One region of the Massilia sp. UBA6681 genome, then DNA from elsewhere that is predicted to be linked to it. Evidence: predicted binding sites of a transcription regulator. Region 1 holds the regulator's gene; the other holds the start of a gene.
The links. The regulator sigma-54, encoded in region 1, starts transcription at its own class of promoters, with help from an activator protein. The targets are predictions, from matches to a motif close to TGGCANGNAANCTGCTTT.
Positions count from the first base shown of each region.

Region 2: pepA (flocculation-associated PEP-CTERM protein PepA) is a predicted target of sigma-54. The motif match lies at 2,061-2,078, and genes of this name have one in related genera.

Region 1 is NZ_DKJX01000031.1:3,853-7,234, reverse strand. It holds gene lptA (lipopolysaccharide transport periplasmic protein LptA) at 1-168, shown strand, start outside; gene lptB (LPS export ABC transporter ATP-binding protein) at 177-956, shown strand; gene B2R83_RS04095 (RNA polymerase factor sigma-54) at 972-2,444, shown strand; gene hpf (ribosome hibernation-promoting factor, HPF/YfiA family) at 2,502-2,855, shown strand; gene B2R83_RS04085 (enoyl-CoA hydratase/isomerase family protein) at 2,999-3,382, shown strand, end outside.
Region 2 is NZ_DKJX01000098.1:68,896-72,277, reverse strand. It holds gene B2R83_RS18205 (GAF domain-containing protein) at 1-219, shown strand, start outside; gene B2R83_RS18200 (N-acyl amino acid synthase FeeM domain-containing protein) at 448-1,176, shown strand; gene B2R83_RS18195 (class I SAM-dependent methyltransferase) at 1,302-1,967, shown strand; gene pepA (flocculation-associated PEP-CTERM protein PepA) at 2,117-2,974, shown strand; gene B2R83_RS18185 (ThiF family adenylyltransferase) at 3,048-3,382, opposite strand, start outside.

The DNA of each region.
Region 1 (3,382 bases):
CGCATGACCAACGAGATCAAGGGGCCGTTCATCTCCTACGACAACCGCCGCGAAGTCGCACAGGTGCGCAACGATCCTACCGGCCAGAGCAAGGTGGGCGGCGGCCGCGGCACCCTGATCATCGCGCCCCGCCGTACCACGGCGCCAGCCGAAGGTGCAAAGCAATGACGGCAGCCATGAGCGCAAGCACCGACGCAGCGGCGACCGCGGTCGAAGGCTGCAGCACCCTGATCGTCAAGGGCCTGCAGAAGAGCTACGGCAAGCGCCTGGTGGTGCGCGACGTGTCGCTGCAGGTGGAATGCGGCGAAGTGGTGGGCCTGCTCGGCCCCAACGGCGCCGGCAAGACCACCTCCTTCTACATGATCGTCGGCCTGGTGCCCTCGGACGCCGGCACCATCGACATCAACGGCACCGACATCTCGAGCCTGCCGATCCACCGCCGTGCGGTGCTGGGCCTGTCCTACCTGCCGCAGGAAGCCTCGGTGTTCCGCAAGCTGACGGTGGAGGAGAACATCCGCGCCGTGCTGGAACTGCAGCGCGTGGACGGCAAGCCGCTCACCCGCGACCAGATCAGCGAGCGCCTCGACACCCTGCTGGCCGAACTGCAGATCGAGAAGCTGCGCGAGAACCCGGCGCTGTCGCTGTCGGGCGGCGAACGGCGCCGCGTCGAGATCGCGCGGGCGCTCGCGACCAACCCGCGCTTCGTGCTGCTCGACGAACCCTTCGCCGGCGTCGACCCGATCGCGGTGATCGAGATCCAGCGCATCGTGCGCTTCCTGAAGGAGCGCAACATCGGCGTCCTGATCACCGACCACAACGTGCGCGAGACGCTCGGCATCTGCGACCGCGCCTACATCATCAACCAGGGGGCGGTGCTGGCCTCGGGCCGCCCTGACGACATCATCGCCAACGAATCCGTACGGCGCGTGTACCTCGGCGAGCACTTCAGGATGTAATCAAGAGCACCAGGCATGAAACAGTCTCTCCAGCTACGCACTTCGCAGCACCTGGCGCTCACGCCGCAGCTGCAGCAGTCGATCCGCCTGCTGCAGCTCTCCACGCTCGAACTGCACCAGGAGATCGAGCAGATCCTGCACGACAACCCGCTGCTCGAACGGCTCGACGATCCGCTCGACCGCTCGGTGCGGCTGCTGGCGGACGGCGCGATCAATACCGCGCCGGCGAATGGCGAAGCGCCGGCGCCCCAGCCGCAGGAAGGGCAGGAGGGCGCGAAGGCCGAGCCCGAGGGCGCGGACGGCGAAGACCATGGGGAGCGTGCCGATGCCGATGCGGATTGGGGCGGCGAAGGCGGCGGCGCGCGCAGCGGCGACGACGAGGACGGCCGTCCGCAGCTGGAAGCCGACGGCATCACGCTGCGCGAGCACCTGACGGAACAGATCCGATTGAGCTGCTGCAGCCTGCGCGACCGCGCGCTGGCCGAGCTGGTGATCGATGCGCTCGACGACAACGGCTACCTGGAAGAGCCGCTCGACGACATCCATGCGCGCCTGCCGGCAGAACTCGAGATCGAGATGGACGAGCTGCGCTGCGCGCTGGCGCTGGTGCAGAGCCTGGACCCGGTGGGCGTGGGCGCGCGCAGCGCGGCCGAATGCCTGGCCCTGCAGATCCGCCGCATGCCGGGCGTGCCCCTGGTGACGCGGCGCCTTGCCTTGAAGATCGTCGAAGGCTACCTGACCTGGTTCGCGCAGCGCGAATACACCAAGCTGAAAAAGGCGCTCGACTGCGACGACGAAGACCTGCGCGAAGTGCAGGCCGTGGTCCGCCAATGCAATCCACATCCCGGCGCGGCCTTCGGTTCGGGGGTATCCGACTACGTGGTGCCGGACGTGATCGTGCGCCGCGCCAAGAACGGCTGGCAGGTGTCGCTGAACCCCGACGTCATGCCCAAGCTGCGCGTGAACTCGCTGTATGCGAACCTGCTCAAGCAGGGCAAGAGCGAAAGCCAGATGGGCGCGCAGCTGCAGGAAGCCAAGTGGCTCATCAAGAACATGCGCCAGCGCTTCGACACGATCCTGCGTGTTGCCGAGGCAATCGTCGAGCGCCAGCGCAACTTTTTCAGCCACGGCGCGGTTGCCATGCGCCCTCTTGTTTTGCGTGAGATAGCTGATACACTAGGCCTACACGAGAGCACGATCTCGCGTGTAACCACGCAGAAATACATGCTGACCCCGCACGGCATGTTCGAGCTGAAGTACTTCTTCGGAAGCCACGTCGCCACCGAAGCGGGGGGAGAAGCCTCCTCGACGGCGATCCGCGCGCTTATTGCGCAATTGACAGGAGCAGAAGACCCTAGGAATCCTCTATCCGACAGCAAGATCGCGGAGATGCTCGGGGAACAAGGTATGGTCATTGCGCGCCGGACGGTTGCCAAATACCGCGAAGCGCTCAAGATTCCTCCCGTCAGCCTCCGTAAATCCCTGTAAAGCACTGCCCACTCTCACCTTGTGGCGCGGGCAGGGCACCTTCCCAAAGGAGTGTGTATGAACCTCACAATCAGCGGCCACCATCTCGAAGTCACACCCGCCATCCGTGAATACGTTCAGAATAAGCTCGAGCGCATCACCCGCCATTTCGACCACGTGATCGACACCCACGTGTTCCTCGCCATCGATAACCTCACTGAAAAAGAAAAACGGCAAAAGGCCGAGATCAACCTACAGGTATCGGGCAAGATTCTGCATGTGGCGAGTGCTGCGCAAGATCTGTATGCGGCCATCGACACCTTGATGGACAGGTTGGACAGGCAGGTTCTGAAACACAAATCCATGCTGCAAAATCATAACCACGTGGCGCACAAGCGCCTTCCGGACAACGGAGAAGCCGCTGCCGCGTAATTCATACGGGTAGCCGCAAAACACAGCAAGGGCGTCTGAGGGGACGCCCTTTTTGCTTTTGTACAATACCTGTTACTTTTCTACGCTTCCGTTTGTACAAATGTTCTGTAGAATGCATGTCTTTTCGATCACAGAATACCATCATGACCGATACCGTCCTGACCCGCGTTGCCAACCGCACCGGCGTCATCACGCTCGACCGGCCGAAGGCGCTGAACTCCCTCTCGCTCGACATGGTGCGCGCCCTGAGCGCCATCCTGCTGCAATGGAAGGATGACGCGGGCATCGACGCGGTGGTCATCACCAGCAGCAGCGAGAAGGCCTTGTGCGCCGGCGGCGATATCCGCTTCTTCCACGAGATGGGCCACGTCGGCCCGATGGGCGGCAGCGCGCTGCTGGAAGACTTCTTCACCGAAGAATACGCACTGAACCACCTGATCCACTTCTACCCGAAGCCCTACATCGCCGTGATGGATGGCGTGGTGATGGGCGGCGGCATGGGCATCGCCCAGGGCGGCCCTGGCTGC
Region 2 (3,382 bases), on a different contig from region 1:
TTCGCCCAGCTGGCGCTGCTGCAGGAAACGGAAGGGGCACCGCCGGAAACGGCAAGGCTGGCTTACCGTAACCCTGAACAGGTCGCCAGGATACTGGCGCGTTCGTTCTTTCGCGAAATGCACCGGGCGGGCTTTGGCTCGGCCCAGATTCTCTCTGCGGCTTCCGAGCTGATCGGTCAGCTGAATCACGACATCCAGCAAGAGCAGCAGGGGCACTGAGCCCACGGCCTTACTGCGGCGGCGTGATCAATTCCCAACGGTACAGAACCCAGATGTTGGGCCATCTCCTGTCGCCCCAAGCATGGGGGTGGAGAAGGCGCATTCTGTTCGATATGATGTAGATAAAATTCTTTAAAACAATTTGTTGCTAAATTAGAATTTCGAGTGCTATGATATGAGGCAGTCCCGACTGCGGCATGACGCGTCCATTCCGCCAGGAGAGTACACATGTTCGACACCTTAACGACAGAACCCGTCAGCCCTGCACCTGCTGACGACGGGACAGATGCGTACTCGCCCAGCATTGTCGACGTCACCATCAACGAGAGCGTGTTCGGCATCCGTGCCGCCGACGTCGACGAGCAGCGCAGTTCCGCCAGCATGCTCATCAGCAAGATGTATGCGTGGCGCGGCTATAGCGGCAACCACCATATCGGCGAGGACCCCAACCGGATTACCCTGACGGCGTCGAACAAGAATGGGGTTATCGGTACGCTGAGCCTCAACCTCGATTCGGACGTCGGCCTGCTTGCCGACCAGGTATTCCAGGATCATATCGATCCCTACCGCGCCCAGGGCAAGGTGTGCGAGATCATCAAGCTCGCCTTCGATCCGACGATCAAATCCAAGGCGGTGCTGGCCTCCCTGTTCCATGTGGCCTTCATCTATGCCAGGGATTTGCACCAGTGCAGCGACATCTTCATCGAAGTGAATCCGCGCCACCGCCGCTTCTATGAAGTCATGCTCGACTTCCGGGTCGAATGCGAATCGCGGCCGAATCCGCGCGTCGACGCGCCGGCCGTGCTGTTGCGCGGGCATATCGCCCGCGGCACCCAGCGTATTGCCGAGGTGGCGGGGAAGGGCGACCACGCGGTTGGCGACCGCTCCCTGTTTCCCTACTTTTTCTCGCCCCGCGAAGAGGCCGGTATCATTGCGCGCCTGAAACGCATTGGCTGATTCCTGCCCCCCGCGTGGGGTAGTTGAACAAAAATCCTTCCTGTCAGGCATCTGCAGCTTGCTCCCTGCTGCAGAACCTCCTATATTCACTTTCTTCTTTTCACCATTCACAGCAAGGAATGCCCATGACGAGCGGTAAAACCCGTGATGAAATCGCCGAAGCCTACTCATCCGAGCCGTGGTGGTACGACATCCGCGGCTTCTTCATCCTCACCTTCGCCTATAACAGCACGATCGGCACCCAGATGCGCTTCTTCGGCCCCAATTTCGGCCCGGATCACCTGGAGGTCGCCTGCGGCACCGGAACCCTGCTGGAAATGATCCTCAACTGGCGCCGCCGCCGCAAGCTGCCCAAGGTGAACGTGGTCGGCATCGACTACGCGCCTTCGATGCTGGCCGGCGCCAGGAAGCGCTTCGCCAAGGATCCCCAGGTGAAGGTGCAGCATGCCGACGCCGCCGACCTGCCTTTCCCGAGCAACCACTTCGATACGGCCAACATCGCCAACTCGATCCATTGCTTCCCGACCGTCGATGGGGCGCTGCGCGACATCCTGCGCGTGCTCAAGCCGGGCGGAACGCTGGCGGCCAATGTGCTGCTGTATCCGAGCGGGTTTGCCCCCTTGCGCTGGGCGGCTCAAAAGATCAATGACTGGGGCATCAAGAAGGGCATTTTGTACAGCCCTTTCCGGGAAGAAGACATTTGCCAGAAGATGCTGGATGCGGGCTACGAGATCGCCTCGGCGTTCAAGTCAGGCAATACGTGGAATGTCATAGCACGTAAACCCCTTTGATATCTTGGTGTTAACTGTCGGGTTTCTTTACATGTCTCGACAGTAAAATTGAGAGTTTTTTCTAAGTGACTGAAATAAAAGGAAAAATTGTTCTGGCACAGTCTTTGCTATATACCCTGTGTAAGTTCAGACCCACTTAGGAGATCAAAATGAAGGCACTGTTGTCGAAAAAGATGATTGCTGGTGCAGCCGCTGCACTCTCGCTGTTCGCAACCGCTGGCGCCCAAGCAGCTACGGTTCTCCCGGATTTCGTTGTCGTGCCGCCAGGTGGTACCCGCGCAGACGATGGTTTCACCGCCGATAAAATCACTGGTAACTATACTGAAGTTGCAACGTTCAACCCGGACGGTACCTTCAATGTGTCGCTGCTGTGGGTTGCCGGCCAATTTGTCGCCAATGACGGCAACACGCCTTACCAGGGCGCCGATACGGGCCTGGGCGCTCGGTATGGCATGTATGCAACCTACCAGGCTTCGGGCCGTTTCTCGACTAGCGCAGCTGGCGTGACCACGTTCCGTTTCACTCCGGGTACCGGCAGCTTCCAGCTGTTCCTCGACCAGAACAACGACTCCATCAGCCGTTTCAATACCATTTACTACACCCCGCCGGCAACTGGCGCGGGCACTTTCCAGTTCCAGCCTGGCCGCGTGGATGATGACCTCCTGCTGGCCAGCGGCCAAGCCGTGCGCGGTGTCGGCACCCTGGATCCAAGCCTGGAAACTTGCGGCAACAGCGATCCGAGCGCCATCAACTGCGGCAGCTTCGGTTCGACTACCTCCTTCTCGCTGGAAGCAGCTGGCCTGAACTTCTTCGTCGATCCGCGTCCGTTCTACAACCTGTCCTTCCAGGCGGGCCAGCTGAACAACTTTACCCCGACTGGCACCCAGACCATCAATGGTTCGCTGGACGTGGTGTTCGGTGTGCCGGAACCGACCTCGCTGGGCCTGCTGGGCCTGGGCCTGCTGGGTCTGAGCGCCGCTGCCAAGCGTCGCAAGCAAGCCAAGTAATCTTCGTCGAATCCGGCCTTGCCGGATCCAGGAGTAAAAATCCACTGCCTCGGCAGTGGATTTTTTTTGTGGTTCAGTCCTTGGACAGCTTTCCGAACTGACGCTTGCCGATTGCAATCGCCAGCTTCTGGATCGGATGGCTGTTGCCGCCGGGGCGCCAAGTCTGCTTGAGCTTGTTACGGTAGGCGTCGAACTGCATGCCATAGGGCGCCGCCAGCACCTTGCCGCGGCCGAGCAGGATCTTCAGCGCTTCAGTCCCGACGATGCCCGCGCACAGCTGGCAGGCCATGAAGGTCGATGGGCCGCGCTGATCGTCGAAATTCACCGCTTCCGGCATCACGAGGTAAGGCCGGTGCAGCCCGGCCGGCGCCAGGCCGATGGCGAAACGGATCGCCTTGTCGATGTCCG